Regions from separate parts of the Petroclostridium xylanilyticum genome, predicted to be linked through region 2. Evidence: a T-box and tRNA genes for the amino acid it is inferred to sense, from the RefSeq annotation. Region 2 holds a T-box; the other holds one or more tRNA genes.
What was found. The T-box of region 2 lies ahead of pheS (phenylalanine--tRNA ligase subunit alpha). A T-box ahead of a tRNA ligase gene usually reads a tRNA of that ligase, here a tRNA-Phe.

Region 1 (8,109 bases), on a different contig from region 2:
CGATGGATAATATAAGCCTTAAACGAATTATTAACGAACCCAAAAGAGGAATAGGTAAAACTACAATTGAAAATGCTGAAGAAATCGCAAATGAGAGAGAGACAAGTATTTTTGCTACTATCTCCAATGCAGACAGCATATCTGCTTTAACAAGAGCATCAGCCAAGCTGATGGATTTTGTACATTTAATAAACTCGTTAAGAGCTGAAAAAGATGAGCTGACTGTTACCCAGTTAGTCAATAAAGTATTGGAGAAGACAGGTTATTTGGAGGCTCTGGAACGGGAAGAAACCATTGAGGCTCAGACAAGGATAGAAAACCTGAAAGAGTTTATCTCCATTGCCATGGAATTTGAAAATAATTCCGAACAAAAGACATTGGAGGCTTTTTTGGAAGAAGTGTCCCTGGTATCGGATATTGACAATTATGATGAAGAGCAGGATGCAGTAGTACTTATGACCTTGCATAGTGCAAAAGGACTGGAATTTCCGGTAGTATTCCTGTGCGGCATGGAAGAGGGCATATTCCCCGGTTATCGTTCAAGCATGGATGAAAGTGAGTTGGAGGAAGAGAGAAGACTGTGCTATGTAGGCATTACCCGGGCGCAGGAACAGCTGTATATAACTCATGCGTTTCGCAGGACTTTATTTGGAAGCACCATGTACAACCGCCTTTCAAGGTTTGTGGAAGAAATTCCTGGTGAGTTGCTGGAAGGAAAACCGGAGACTGAATTTAAGCAAAGCAATACGGTTACAAAAACACCGACGATTCCTAAAAGCAGTATCCTTGGCAATACCCTGACAAAACCTGAAAAAGCATCACTGGATTTTAATGTTGGAGACATTGTAATCCACAGGAAATTCGGTAAAGGCATGGTGATAGGTGCGCAGCCTATAGGAAATGATGTAAAATTAGAAATTGCATTTGAAAGCATCGGGACTAAAAATTTGATGGCTGCATTTGCGAATTTGACGAAAGAGTAGTATATTTACTTTAATACTTTAGTGTGATAAAATATCTCGTAGTGGGTAGGAATCTGTAGACCGTGAATGATTATATAGAAAGAGGTCAAAGTATGAAAGTTGAAATAGAATGTGTACCCTGTTATTTAAAACAGGTCATATCTACATTAAAAGCTGCAAATTATCCTAAAGAAAAATATAATGAAGTGATAAACCAGGTGATTAAAATTATTCCTACATTGGACATCAATGCTTCACCCGCTGAGAATTCATCTATTGTATTGCTGGAAGCATATAAAGCAATGGATATGGAAGATCCGTTCAGACAGGCTAAAGAGGAATCCAACAGGCTGGCATTCAGCTTGTATGATAAGGTGGAAGGCATTATTAATAATTCCACAGATCCTCTGCTGACAGCATTTAAGGTGGCAGTAGCCGGAAATGTAATAGATATGGGCATTATGCCGGATTTTGATATTCATGCGGCTTTAAGGGAAATTACCGATAAAGAATTTGACTTGTGCGACTATGACGATTTTAAACAGAAGCTTGCTACATGTAAAAAAATACTGATTCTTGGTGATAATAGTGGGGAGATTGTATTTGATAAGCTTTTAGTATTGCAGTTAAAGAAGTATGCCCAGGAAATTATATATGCTGTAAAGGGAGGACCTATTTTAAATGATTCTACCATGATTGATGCGGTTGAGGTTGGTATGATAGAACTTGCAAAGGTAATTACCAATGGCAGCAACTTTATGGGTGTTTATATCGATAGGTGTTCTAAAGAATTTTTAGACCAATTTGAAGAAGCGGATATAGTCATTTCGAAAGGACAGGCGAACTTTGAATCTCTCGAAGGAAGCAGTCTGGCAGGAGATAAGACTTTTTTTGTACTAAGGGCAAAATGTGACTTGGTTGGTGCGTGTGCCGGAGCCAAGCTAGGCAATACATTATTTATAAGAAATAAGGTGCGGTGATGTAAATGAACTCAAAAATTAGAGATGAGCATACCGATGAACTCTTTAAAGCCATTCTTACTTTAAAAGATATTGAAGAATGTTACAATTTTTTTGAGGACTTATGTACTATTTCTGAAATAAAAGCAATGGCCCAGCGGCTGCAGGTAGCAAAAATGTTGAAAGAGCACCATGTATATACCGATATCGTAAATAAAACCGGAGCCAGTACGGCTACCATCAGCCGGGTAAACCGCTGTCTAAACTATGGGGCTGATGGCTATAAAACGGTGCTGGAAAGAATATCTGGTGAGAATGCTGGGGAGAACAAATGACAACAAGTTATTCAGGATTTGCATATATATATGACAGGCTGATGTATGATGTCGACTATGCTCAGTGGGTGGATTACATCGAAGCAATATTTAAAAAATATAATGTGAAACCTAATCTTGTTCTGGAATTGGCCTGTGGAACAGGAAATATCTGCACAAGAATGGCCCGGCGGGGTTATGATATGATAGGCATAGACATATCTGAGGACATGTTAAATGTAGCTGTGCCTAAAGCAAAAGAAATGGATTTAGACATTTTATATCTTCATCAGGATATGACAGAGTTTGAATTGTACGGTACAGTTGATGTTATCCTTTGCTTGATGGATAGCGTTAATTATATTTTGCAAGAAAAAGAGCTAATCAAAATGTTTAAATTGGTAAGAAATTATCTCAACCCTGGGGGATTATTTATTTTTGATACAAATTCTTATTATAAGTTAAAGAAGATTTTAGGAAATAATACATTTGTTGTAGATGAGAATGAAATTTTTTATGTGTGGGAAAATAATTTTAACAAAAAAACTGAAATATGTGAATTTTATCTTACTTTTTTTGTAAAAGAGGGAGAAAAATACAGCAGAGTGGATGAAATTCACCAGGAAAGAGCATACAGTATTTCTACCATTAAGGAATGTCTAAAAGAGGCTGGATTAGAATTTTTAGATGCCTATGAACAATTTACTTTTAATAAGCCGTTGGAAAACAGCGAAAGGGTCTTCTTTATAGCCAAACGAAGTGATTGACAAAGGTATCACTGTATGGTAGACTGTAGAAAGTAGTTAAAGGAATTTTTTAACTACAGTCATAAAGTTTTAGGAGGTATTTTTTAAATGCAAAAAGGTAAAGTAAAATGGTTTAATGCTGAGAAGGGTTATGGATTTATTGAAAGTGAAGCTGGAACAGACGTATTTGTACATTTCTCAGCAATTAATATGGAGGGCTACAAGACCCTTGAAGAAGGAATGAATGTACAATTTGAAGTTATCGAAGGAGCAAAAGGACCTCAAGCTGCTAATGTAACTAGGGTATAATTATTCTAGAAATACGTTAGAGTTTATCATATATATGTTCGATAATGAAAAAATAAAGTAGCCAAAAATCCCCCGTATAATTTATAATTGTACAGGGGATTTTTTAATACTAAAATAGTGAGGAGTGGATAGTGGGCAGTAATTAGCGATATATTTACCATTCCTCACTCAGCACGAATAGGGACTGGAGGGACAATCATGCCTGATCATATTGTTAGAGCATTATCAACGGATGGTACAATTAGAGCTTTTGCAGCAATTACTACCAATCTAGTAAATGAAGCACAAAAAATACACAATACCTATCCTATTGCAACTGCGGCATTAGGAAGAACACTTACTGCCGCTGCCATGATGGGTGCCATGTTAAAAGGCGAACAGGATATACTTACTATTCAAATCAAAGGTGACGGTCCGCTGGGAGGAGTTGTAGCTGTTGCAGATTCCAGGGCAAATGTCAAAGGCTATGTACATCATCCTCATGTGGAATTACCTTTAAAACCTAATGGTAAATTAGATGTTGGAGGAGCAATAGGCCGCAATGGATATCTAAGTGTTATACGGGATTTAGGCCTAAAGGAACCCTATGTAGGACAAGTACCTCTGGCAACCGGGGAAATAGCTGAAGATTTAACACTGTATTATGCAAGATCAGAACAGACTCCTTCAGCAGTTGCATTAGGAGTACTGGTGGATGTTGATTTGTCTGTTAAAGCGTCCGGGGGTTTTATTATACAATTAATGCCGGAGGCTGATGATAAAGTTGCCGAAAAACTGGAAAATGTTATCTCACAACTTTCACCTGTTACCAGTATGGTATCAGAAGGTATGAATGCCGAAGATATATTGGGAAAAATACTTAAAGATTTTGAATGGAATATTTCTGAAAAGATAGATACCAGATATGAATGCGGATGTTCACGGGAAAGGATAGAACGTGCCCTCATCAGTCTGGGGAAAAAAGAACTGGAAGATATAATAGAAGAACAGGGAGAAGCAGAACTTACCTGTCATTTTTGCAATAAAATTTATCATTTTAATAAAAGTGAACTAGGAGCGTTATTAGAGAAAAGTACGAGGTAAATAACATATGGATTTTATATGTATTGTATTAAAGAATTTACATTGGAGCACAAAGAAGGAATGCGGCTTGGGGACGGTTCGTCTGTCGCATATGCATTAATTGGGGACATTCCTCGGCACGAGGTGTGTCCCCTGGACCTTAGATGACTGAGGAACTGTTCCCATGTCGCATTCCTGACCAGTTATGTAAAATCTTTAATGCAATTTATATAGTTCATGGTTTACAGCAATCAATAAGGTAGTAAATCTGTGAGCTGTGAACTATAAATGAATATTAATATATAATGATATGATTAGTAAAAATGAGAAAAATAAAGATTTTAGATTATAAATTATATTATTTAGATTTAATGAGCTTATATTATTTTGACTTTAAGTCTATTCTTTTGTATACTAATATCTGTCGCTGAACACGACAGATAAGTGAAAAGCGGTAAGGGCGCATAGCTCAGCTGGGAGAGCACCTGCCTTACAAGCAGGGGGTCATAGGTTCGAGCCCTATTGTGCCCACCATAAATTAAAGTATGGCCCAGTAGTTCAGTTGGTTAGAATGCCAGCCTGTCACGCTGGAGGTCGAGGGTTCGAGCCCCTTCTGGGTCGCCATATATGCCTCTGTAGCTCAGTCGGTAGAGCAGGGGACTGAAAATCCCCGTGTCGGTGGTTCGATTCCGCCCGGAGGCACCATTACCTAATTAAATATTTGCGGGAGTGGCTCAGAGGTAGAGCGTCACCTTGCCAAGGTGAACGTCGCGGGTTCGAATCCCGTCTCCCGCTCCAATAAAGTAAAGGACACATGAGGTCTTTTATTTTTTGAAGTATCGGTAGACGTAATTATAAAATGAATGGTAGCATATATGATTGACAAAACTAAATGATGCCGTGTTTATGGCGCCATAGCCAAGCGGTAAGGCAGAGGTCTGCAAAACCTTTATTCCCCGGTTCAAATCCGGGTGGCGCCTCCAAATGTTTTACATAAAACCAGAAGTATATATTACTTTTGGTTTTGTTTTATTTTCTAAAAATTTCCTGATGTTTTTACATTTTTCTATTCAGTTTTTATTGCATATGATATATAATTAATATATAATTAATATATAATGGGAAATAGTGGTATAACAGTAAAGTGATTACAAGAAATTGCCTACCCAAAATGTGAGGCGTTGCTATGTTTAAAAAAAAGATACTAATTATTGATGATACTCCATTTATGATTAAATTAATATCAGATATCCTGCAAAATGCTGGTTATGATGTTACTAGTGCGACAGGAGGAGCTGAAGGATTACTTAAAGTAAGGGCAGAAAAGCCGGATTTGGTAATACTTGATGTCGTAATGCCCGGGATGAGCGGCTTTGAGGTTTGTAAAATTTTAAGAGATGATGAAAGTAATAACCTTATGCCCATTATTATCCTAACGGCTCAAGATAATGAAGAGGACAAATTGAAAGGCCTGGAGCTTGGTGCAGATGACTATATTACTAAACCTTTCAATCCACGGGAACTCCTTAGCAGGGTAAGAAATACTTTAAAGAGAATTGACAGAAACCGTTGGGCAAACCCTCTTACAGGGCTACGGGGCAATGTTGAGATACAGGCTGAAATCAACAGCCGGATTGCGCGCAAGGAGTTGTTTGCCGTACTATATATTGATTTGGATAACTTTAAGGCTTATAATGATGTATATGGTTTTGCCAGCGGAGACAGGGCAATAAAGCTAACTGCCGATATATTACAGGATAATGTCAATTTATTTTCTAACGGTAAAGACTTTATAGGTCACATTGGTGGAGATGATTTCGTAGTCGTTACTGTACCTGAAAATGCAGAAAAGATTGCAGAAGGGATTATAACTGATTTTGACAAAAAAATATTGGACCTATACACACAAGAGGATATACAACGGGGATATATCGTTACTACGGACCGATTAGGTAATCAAATGAAATTTCCGGTAATGAGTATTTCTATTGCTATTGTTACCAATGAACACCGGACTTTATTCAGTTCGCTTCAAGTTTCTGAAATTGCCGCTGAAGTAAAGAAAAAAGCCAAAAGTGTACAGGGAAGTGTATGGATAAAAGACCAAAGAAGGGGATAAGGGGAGTATTTATGAATCAGTATATCAGAGTATCTATCAAATTATTATGGAGCCATGTATTATTTGTGATACTGACGCTTGTATTTATGCCTGTGTTTGGCTGGCTTATTCAAAAGGAAAACGGGCTGTTAATTTTTAGCTGTATCATTTCTGTGCTTTATTTCTTACTTATCTATTCAGATGTATGGCAAGTAGCGCATAAAGATAGTAAACCCTATAGTACTACAAAGCCCTATGTGTTGAAAGGTGCTTTGTTTGGATTATTAGCTTCAATTATAACAATAATACTTGCTGTATTATTTTTTATTGCCCGATCTGGAAGTTTGAACTTCGATATTATAAATCCTATATATAGAGTATGGATGTCTATGTTTTTAGGCTTCTTTGAAACTTACGGTCAAACTTTTCCATGGGTATTTGCCTTAGTGGTATTGGTGCTTCCTTTAGCTTCATTCTTAGGATATTTAGCAGGGATGTACAATTTTAGCATACAAGAAAAAATAGCTATGTTATTCAATAGGACTGCAAATAAAAATAATACAAATCATAATAAAAAGAGTTAACAAAATAGGCATATCCCCTCTTTAATAGGAATAGTAATAATATAAAGCTTAATAATAGAGGTGATATGCCTGTGATCTTGATGGTTCGAAGAACAAACCTTTTACTCATAATCCTTATGTGTATTCTATCTTATATGATTTTTAATCTTTACTCCGAAACTGAAGTTCCTACAATAGCACTTCCTACATCCAACAGGATAATCATTGTTGATGCCGGCCATGGGTATCCCGATGGAGGAGCTTCAGGTACAGTAACAGGGGTCCTTGAAAAAGACATTAATCTTGCAATAGCACAGAAACTTCAGGTATTAATAGAGCAAAGCGGAGGAATGGTAGTACTCACGCGGGCAGATGATAATTCGATCCATGATTCTGATAAAGAAACGATAAGGGCAAAGAAAAACTCTGATCTAAAAAACCGTAAAAAAATTATAGATGAAAGTCAGGCAGATGTATTTATAAGTATTCACTTAAATAGATTTGAACAGTCAAAATATTACGGTGCCCAGGTATTTTATGCTACTAACAATGAACAGAGTAAAGTACTGGGAGAAATTATCCAAAAAGAACTCATCGAGGTATTGGATAATGGAAACACGAGAAAAGCCAAACCAGCAACCAGTGATATTTATTTGCTCCGTGATCCTCCAATTCCGGCAGTGGTTGTAGAATGCGGCTTTTTATCAAACCCGGAAGAGGAGAGACTTCTGCAAACAGATAAATATCAGAAAAAGATTGCATGGAGTATATATATTGCATTGATGAAGTATTTTAATACGTTGTAGTGAGAAGTGGATAGTGAAAAGTTTTTTGAATTAAGAATTGACGCACTTTTTCAGCGGTCTAGAACGGTTCGTTTGATGAAAATACAAGATTGGAAGAGCATAAAGATTCTATCATGAGATAGGGTCTTTTATTTTTTGTATTTTGTGTTAGAATATTAAGGTGATTTTAATTTGGATATGGCGGATGCTATGGCGGAGCTATCTTCTCACTATTCACTCCCCACTCCTCACTAAAAAAGCAAAGGACTGATGTTATTATGAAAAAAGCTAGTTTAAAGACACTCTGGAAA
Region 2 (8,109 bases):
TATATCATTGTTATCCTGATTTCCTATCAGTGCCGTCTTTAACCCTTTTTGATGAAAAAAATCTCCCAAAGAGCCAACGCTGACATTGTAGGTATTACTGTCATTGGATGCTATAATGTCATCGATATTTTTAACATATAGGAAAGTACCTTTACGTTCAACCAAGCAATGGTTTGGAACAGCATCAGCCCGGGTACCCCACCCCAATGTGGCAAACGCCCTTATGCTATCTGTTTTACTGCCCCCCCGGGTATTCATCAATCCAACTGCACCATGCTCCATTAACTTTTTAACATTTTGCATACTGATAAACTCTTCGAGGTTTGTAAAATTAATAGTTACAATAACAGCTTTTCTATGCTCATGCTGACTGGCATACGCAGTAGAAAAGCTGCAAAAAACAACTATGATTGCCAATAGAATATTATGCCTGCTTTTCTTTAAGATAGCACCGAACCAATTCCTCCAACAGTTCATCTCTTTCTAACCTTCTTATCATACTTCGTGCATTGTTGTGACTCGTTATGTAAGTAGGGTCTCCTGAAAGAATATAACCCACAATCTGGTTGATTGGGTTGTAACCTTTCTCATTAAGAGCTTCATATACATTTTGAAGTATCTGTCTTACCTCATTTTCTTTTTCGTTTTCCACCTTGAATTTTACTGTCTCATTCATGCTCATACCTACTCACCTTCCTTATTGTATTTATATTATTAGAATAATATACACCAATTATTTATGCAATATAAAAAAATAAATTAGTTCACGGTTCACAGAAATCATTATATATTTACCCGTGAACCGTGAACAATTAACAATTTTTTATTCTCTTAACTGTGCATCCAAATTAGTTTTTAAACCGTTAATAATCTTATTAAATACTTTATTGATATCTTCATCGGTGAGTGTCCTGTCGCTGGCCCTAAAGGTAATGGAGTAGGCTACACTTTTCATTCCTTCCGGAATTTGCTTTCCTTTATAGACATCAAATAGTTTCACATCTTCAAGAAGCTTGCCTGAGCACTGCTTGATAATATCTTCTATTTGTTTTACCATAATTTCATCCTTCACCAGCATGGCAATATCCCTTGTTACGGCAGGATATTTTGGCAGAGGCTTGTATTGTGCTACCATGTTTGCATTTTCCAAAAGAGTGTTAAAATCTAACATTGCCACATAGGAACGAACAGCAAGTTCATAATTTTCCAGCACATCAGGATGGACCTCACCCATAATTCCTAATTCTTTTTGGTTGATGTAAACCTTTGCCGTTCTGCCTGGATGGAAAGATGGATTGTTTTTTTCAGGAATAATTTCATATTCCTGAATACCTAAAATATATAATAATTCTTCTACAACTCCTTTAAGCAGATAAAAATCACTTTCCCCATACATTCCCAGTGTGACAACCAGTTTTTCTTCAGGCAGTTCCTGCACCGGCAAAGCTTTAGGTATATAAATGCTTCCTAATTCAAATAACTTCACCTGTTCCACCCTATGGTTATAGTTTCTTGCCATGACTTCAAGCATTCCGGATAAAGTAGTCGTTCTCATGATACTGTTTTCTTCTCCCAGAGGGTTGGAAATAGTAACCACCTTTCTCAATTCGCTGTCTTGTGGTATATTCAAATAATCGAATATTTTAGGACTGGTGAAGGAATAGGTAATAATCTCGGAAAGTCCTTGGGCAATTAAACAATTTTTAATTTTATCCTCAAGCAGCTGCTTGCGGTTCTTTCTTCCCTGCGTCGTTTTTCCGGACAAAAGTGTAGATTCTATTTTATCATAGCCATATATTCTTGCTATTTCCTCAGCAAGGTCCGCTTCTGATTCCACGTCGGACCTAAATGTCGGAACAGTGACAAGCATTTTTTCTTCATCTACTTCAAATTCAAGCTTTCGAAGAATATCTACCATATATTCTTTGCTGATATTTGTTCCTAAGAAAGCATTAATCTTATCAGGACGCAATTTTAGTTGTACAGGTGTTACACTGCTGTTGTTTACGTCTATGATTCCGTTCACAACTTCCCCTGCGCCCAGTTCAGTGATAAGCTGGCACGCCCTATCAAGTGCTCTTACAACATTGTTTACGTCTAATCCTTTTTCAAACCGCGCGGATGCCTCTGTTCTCATACCCAGCTTTTTGGCCGTCAGTCTTATAGAACTTCCCAGGAAATTAGCAGATTCAAATAAGATGGTTTTCGTATCTTGCGTAACTTCAGAGTTTGCGCCACCCATTACCCCTGCTACAGCAACCGGCTTTTCTGCATCTGCAATGACCAACATGCTGCTATCAAGTTTTCGTTCCTGTCCGTCAAGGGTTTGTATGATTTCCTCATCCTCTGCCCTTCGGACAACAATCTTGTTTCCACTAAGGTTTTTCAAATCAAAAGCATGCATTGGCTGGCCGAATTCGAGCATTACATAGTTTGTGATATCTACAATATTATTAATAGATCTTACACCGCATGCCCTCAGCCTGTCACGCATCCACTTGGGTGAAGGTTCTATTTTTACATTTTTTATCACCCTGGCCGCATACCGCGGACACAAATCAGGGGCCAAAACCTCTATCGAAGCATAAGCACTTACATCTTCTCCTGCTTCTTTTACCTTTACCAGCGGCCTTTTAAACACTTTATCAAGTGTAACTGCGGTTTCCCTCGCCAAACCAATTACACTTAGACAATCGGGACGGTTTGATGTAATTTCAAACTCAATGACATTCTCATTTAATCCTAATACCTCTTTTATATCTTTACCTAACGCATATTCACCATCTAAAATTAAAATTCCATGATCAGGAGCGTTTGGATAATCTTCTTTGGTTAAACCCAACTCTTCAATAGAACACATCATTCCATTGGATTCCACGCCCCTTAATTTACCCTTCTTGATTGTAACACCTCCAGGCAGCTTTGCTCCATGTCTGGCAACAGGAATACAGGCCCCGGCATAAATGTTAGTTGCTCCTGTCACAATCTGCACAACTTCATCACCTAAATCTACCTGGGATACTTGCAGTTTATCCGCATCAGGATGTTTTTCTACCGTTAATATTTTTCCTACAACTACATTTTGAATATCTTCTCCGGTTTTTTCTATCCCCTCCACCTTGGACCCGGACATGGTCATTGCTGAAGCGTATTCTTCAGGTGTTACTTCTATATCAACATAATCTTTCAGCCAACTCATGGGAATTTTCATAAAATATAACTCCTTTCTAAATCAAAATTGTTTTAAGAACCTCATATCATTCTCAAAGAACAATCTTAAATCATCAATATCAAATCTCCTCATAACGATTCTTTCCAGACCCATGCCAAAAGCAAAACCGCTATATTCTTCCGGGTCAATGCCGCAAATTTTTAACACCTTGGGGTGCACCATTCCTGAACCAAGGATTTCAATCCAGCCTTCCCCCTTACATACTCTGCATCCTGAACCACCACATACAAAACAGGATACATCCATCTCGGCACTAGGCTCAGTAAATGGAAAATGGTGCGGCCTGAACCGTACTTTTGCATCTTCTCCATACAACCTCTTTGCAAATACTTCCAGTGTCCCTTTTAAATCTCCCATTGTAACATTTTTATCTACCACCAAACCCTCAATCTGATGGAATACAGGAGAGTGAGTTGCATCCACGGCATCAGAGCGGTAAACTCTCCCGGGTGAAATAACCCGGATAGGAGGTTTCTTGTTTTCCATTGTCCTAATTTGGACTGGAGAAGTTTGCGTTCTTAAAACGATATTTTCATTAATGTAAAAAGTATCCTGTGTATCTCTTGCCGGATGGTTTTTTGGAATATTTAAGGCTTCAAAATTATAGTAATCCAGTTCTACTTCAGGACCTTCAGCAATTTCGAAACCCATCCCTATAAAAATATCTTTTATTTCATCCAATACAATACTAAGAGGATGTTTTTTACCTAAACTTCTCCTTTTCCCAGGCATGGTTACATCTATCACTTCCTGTTGAAGCTTCTCCTGCTTCTCTTTCTTTACCAATACCTGTTTTACATTATCGATTTTTTCTTCCAAATAACCTCTAATTTCATTTGCCAGTTGACCAATGACCGGTCTTTCTTCTGCAGATAAGGCACCCATACCCCTAAGTACCGAGGTTAGCTCACCTTTTTTTCCCAGATACTTTATTCTTACGTTTTCTAATTCCTGTATTGACGAAATATTCTCCAGTTCTTTTTCAGCATTAAACCTGATACTGTTAAGCTGCTCTTTCATTGTATCAAATACTCCTTTCATAATATATACAAAATATACAAAAAAATAAATGCCTTTGTCCCCGTAATAGGGACGAAGGCATATTTTTCCGCGGTACCACCCTGCTTCTTGCGTGCACTAAAAAAAGTGCCAACAAGCGCTCATTGTCATGTAACGGTTCCCACCGGTATTACTTACTACACGGTTAACTTTTCAGTAATACAGTTCCAGAGCGAACTTCAGTTAAACTTTTCCAAAAAGTGTTTTCAGCCGGTGACACTTTCTCTCTGATGGCCAGTTTTAACCTACTCTTCTCCTTCATTACTTTTCAACTTTTAATTTGTGCAGTATTATAACACACTCAATTCAACATATCAAGGGGCATTAAGATTATTTTGACACACTTTCATTTAACGCCCTTATTGTTGCAACATATAATGCGTCTGCCGCTTTTTGCAGGAAGGAATCAGTTTTTAATTTCTGTCTATCCGACTCATTGGTGAGAAAAGCTACTTCGGCAATAACTGCAGGCATTTTGGTCTTATTCAAGACTACAAGTTTAGGTCTTTCTCTTAATCCCCTGTCTGTAGTGCCCAGATGTTTTACCATCTCTTCCTGGACAATTTGAGCTAACCTGCGTCCGGTAATACCGTAAGCAGAATAATAGTCAGAAGATGACGGATAATACAATGTCATTGTGCCATCATAATCGGGATCTTGTATTGCATTATTATGTACACTTATAAATAGTGTTGCATCCAGCCTGTTTGCAAGCTCCGCCCTTTCAGCCAATTCAACGAAAGCATCATCTTTTCTGGTAATGTATACTTTTACGCCGGCATTCTTAAGCATCTTATATAACCTTAGAGATATATCCAAATTGGCATCTTTCTCTTTAATCTCATCTTTATAGACAGCTCCAGGGTCTTTCCCTCCATGTCCTGGGTCTATTACTACCACCTTATTCTTGGCTCCGGGATTTAGCTCCAAATTAGCAGGTATATTTGAAGAATCCGGGACATTGCTTTTATCTTCTACAACATCAATAATTGTTTTTCCACCGGTTGTCTGGGCATTCACTAAATATTTATATGGCTTCTTTGCATAAAAAACGATATCGGTAGTTGCGGTTTGAGTATTCTTAGTAATATCTATATAATCAAAATACACATCATTAATATGTATCCTTCCAGTCCCTAAATCCAACCAGGAATAAGGAACGGAAATAGTATGTTTATTGCTGTAGGGGTCACTCTTTTCAGTATAATCAGAGATCGTATTACTGCCGTAAATAATAAGTTGAGGTTTATCCATATTACTATAGTAAACATTTTTATAGGATGGAGTCGTAATTTCCAACTTCAATCCGTTTGTTGTCTCTTTAACTTCAAATTGTGGCTGCCCTTCTACATCCACCACGATTCTAACAGTATTGGGATCATATTGTGCATATCTAACTGACTTTACAATATTTCCATTAGCCTTAATAACTTTTTCAGCAGCATCTAATTTAGCTAATGGAATATCTAAAACTATTCTATCCGGATTACTGTATCGGGACATACTAGGTTTTTGTAAATAGTCCATGCTGATGTCGACTGTATTTATGCTGCCGGATTGAGTAAATTTCACATTCGTAACATTAGCAATCGCGTTATTAAAATCAATATAAAGCTGCTTTTTGTCCCGGGATAATTCTATTTTATAGCTTGTCCACATTTTTAAGTCCACAACAACACGGGTAACATTCGGATTGATCTCATACTGTGCAGACCTTATTTTAGAAATATTATTATAATTAATTTCAAATTCTTTTTTTTCAACATCTAAAACAGCATTTTTTACGTCTATAACAAGTCTCGGATGATCCTCCAGCTCAAAAGTTGAGTATTGGTCAATGGCTGAATCAGAACTAACTATTATCCTTGATTTATTATCTTTGGTTGTATATTCAATTTTATTGATCTTCACATCTGCAGCCTTTTCGTTTTTTTCCGGAGGACTATCAGGGTTAAAAACTACATCAGACGGTGTGTAGTCTATTGTAATCAACCGTTGGGCAGCTTTCCAATCTACTTTCATACCAAGCATTTCTGCCACAAAACGGGTTGGGATCATGGTCCTTGAGTTAATAATTTTAGATGGGATTTCCATCTCATATTTTTTATCATTTACAATAGCAATCTTATCATTAATAGTAAGCAATATGTTGGTATTGTTCATAGAAACTGCTACCTGGGATTTAGCTTCGTCCCATGATACTTTTGCGCCAAGCTTTTCAAATACTGCCCTGGCAGGTACTACGGAACGGTCATCGAATATGATTGGCGGCATATCCGTTTGCAGCATTTCACCATTTACCTGAAGATAGGTAGGCGGAATATTATAATCATGCCACTGTCCATCGTAATAATATTTAGTTGCGCTTGATGTGTTCACTTGTGCGTATACCGGGATGTTGATTAGTAAAAGCATAAAACATACGAACAAAACAATTAGCCTTTTCATTATATTGCACCTCACAAAAAATTTGCCATTAAATACAATTCGACACAAAACCTTTTTTTCCTTCAAAAAACCAGCCGAAAAGGCCAATTGTAAAATAATTGTAAAACTTTTGTAACAAAATGGCTAAAAAGAGTCTACACCTGGTAAAACAAGTGTAGACTCTTTTTTAATGGGTTTTGTTTATATCATACTTATTACCTTCTATATCTTCAAAATAATTGCCATAGTGTCTGCTATAGGATGTATGCTCATTTTCAAGATAATGAAGATTTGCTGCTATTCGTACGACATGAGCATTTTTATCATGCTGGATTTGAATATCTGACGGCTTGCCGTCATCATTTCTATTTTCCAGGTAATATGTCAAAAATTCAGAAGCTATTTCATTAGTATATTGATCATATATTGCTTCGTATTCCTTTTCCGGAATTTCCAGCATAATTCTGTGAAGACCATCATTGACACTTCTTGTTTCCACAACGCTATTTAACATAATAAAATCAACTCCTTTAAAATTATTTTGTCAAAAAAGGAGTTAAATTATTTTTACATCTAAAAAAATCTTTTTATGATATTTAGAACAATTGTTAAAATTACACTTAAAAGAATAGACGTAACAATTGGGAAATAGAATGCAAAATTTCCTTTTCTTATTGCAATATCTCCCGGCAATCTGCCTATTCCTATCTTACTGCCAAATATAAAAATAATTCCAACCGCAATCATAATAACTCCGAAGGTTATAAGCATTTTACCAATAGATGAAGAAATATCAAACATTGTTGATCCCTCCTATCGATTTAATTTCTAGACCTCAGCCTCATTCCTGATATTCAATTCCAAAATGCTCATACGCCAGCTTGGTTACTGTCCTTCCCCGGGGCGTTCGATTGATAAACCCTAACTGCAAAAGATAAGGCTCATATACATCTTCAATAGTAGTACTTTCTTCCCCGATGGAAGCAGCAAGAGTTTCCAGTCCCACAGGACCGCCGCCAAATTTTTTTATAATTGCAAGTATCATTCTCCTATCTACCATATCCAGGCCAATATTATCTATCTCAAGTGCGTTCAAAGCAAAATCAGCTACTTCTTTTGTGATCCTGCCATTTGCCTTAACTTGAGCAAAGTCTCTTACCCGTTTTAGAAGACGGTTGGCTATTCTGGGAGTTCCCCGGGAGCGCTTTGCAATTTCTTCTGCTCCTGCAGCATCAATTTCTATTCCCAATATACTGGCTGAGCGCACGACAATATTCTTTAATTCTTGTGGACTGTATAACTCTAATCTGCTTATTACCCCAAACCTATCCCTTAACGGCGAGGTTAACAAACCTGCCCTGGTAGTAGCACCTATCAAAGTAAACTTTGGC

Region 1: it encodes a tRNA-Phe, which carries the amino acid that the T-box ahead of pheS (phenylalanine--tRNA ligase subunit alpha) is inferred to sense. The anticodon was not compared.

Annotation. Positions count from the first base shown of each region.
Region 1 covers NZ_NPML01000012.1:131,313-139,421, reverse strand. The annotation lists gene pcrA (DNA helicase PcrA) at 1-983, shown strand, start outside; gene CIB29_RS07605 (damage-control phosphatase ARMT1 family protein) at 1,076-1,942, shown strand; gene CIB29_RS07600 (YerC/YecD family TrpR-related protein) at 1,948-2,256, shown strand; gene CIB29_RS07595 (class I SAM-dependent DNA methyltransferase) at 2,253-3,002, shown strand; gene CIB29_RS07590 (cold-shock protein) at 3,090-3,290, shown strand; gene hslO (Hsp33 family molecular chaperone HslO) at 3,489-4,373, shown strand; tRNA gene CIB29_RS07580 (tRNA-Val) at 4,811-4,886, shown strand; tRNA gene CIB29_RS07575 (tRNA-Asp) at 4,900-4,976, shown strand; tRNA gene CIB29_RS07570 (tRNA-Phe) at 4,982-5,057, shown strand; tRNA gene CIB29_RS07565 (tRNA-Gly) at 5,076-5,150, shown strand; tRNA gene CIB29_RS07560 (tRNA-Cys) at 5,261-5,335, shown strand; gene CIB29_RS07555 (GGDEF domain-containing response regulator) at 5,539-6,471, shown strand; gene CIB29_RS07550 (hypothetical protein) at 6,483-7,034, shown strand; gene cwlD (N-acetylmuramoyl-L-alanine amidase CwlD) at 7,151-7,819, shown strand; gene CIB29_RS07540 (chromate transporter) at 8,077-8,109, shown strand, end outside.
Region 2 covers NZ_NPML01000007.1:205,655-213,763, forward strand. The annotation lists gene CIB29_RS04255 (alkaline phosphatase family protein) at 1-477, opposite strand, end outside; gene CIB29_RS04260 (IreB family regulatory phosphoprotein) at 425-682, opposite strand; gene pheT (phenylalanine--tRNA ligase subunit beta) at 824-3,211, opposite strand; gene pheS (phenylalanine--tRNA ligase subunit alpha) at 3,233-4,252, opposite strand; T-box leader at 4,318-4,562, opposite strand; gene CIB29_RS04275 (N-acetylmuramoyl-L-alanine amidase family protein) at 4,622-6,739, opposite strand; gene CIB29_RS04280 (hypothetical protein) at 6,906-7,232, opposite strand; gene CIB29_RS04285 (DUF2905 domain-containing protein) at 7,292-7,519, opposite strand; gene ruvB (Holliday junction branch migration DNA helicase RuvB) at 7,560-8,109, opposite strand, start outside.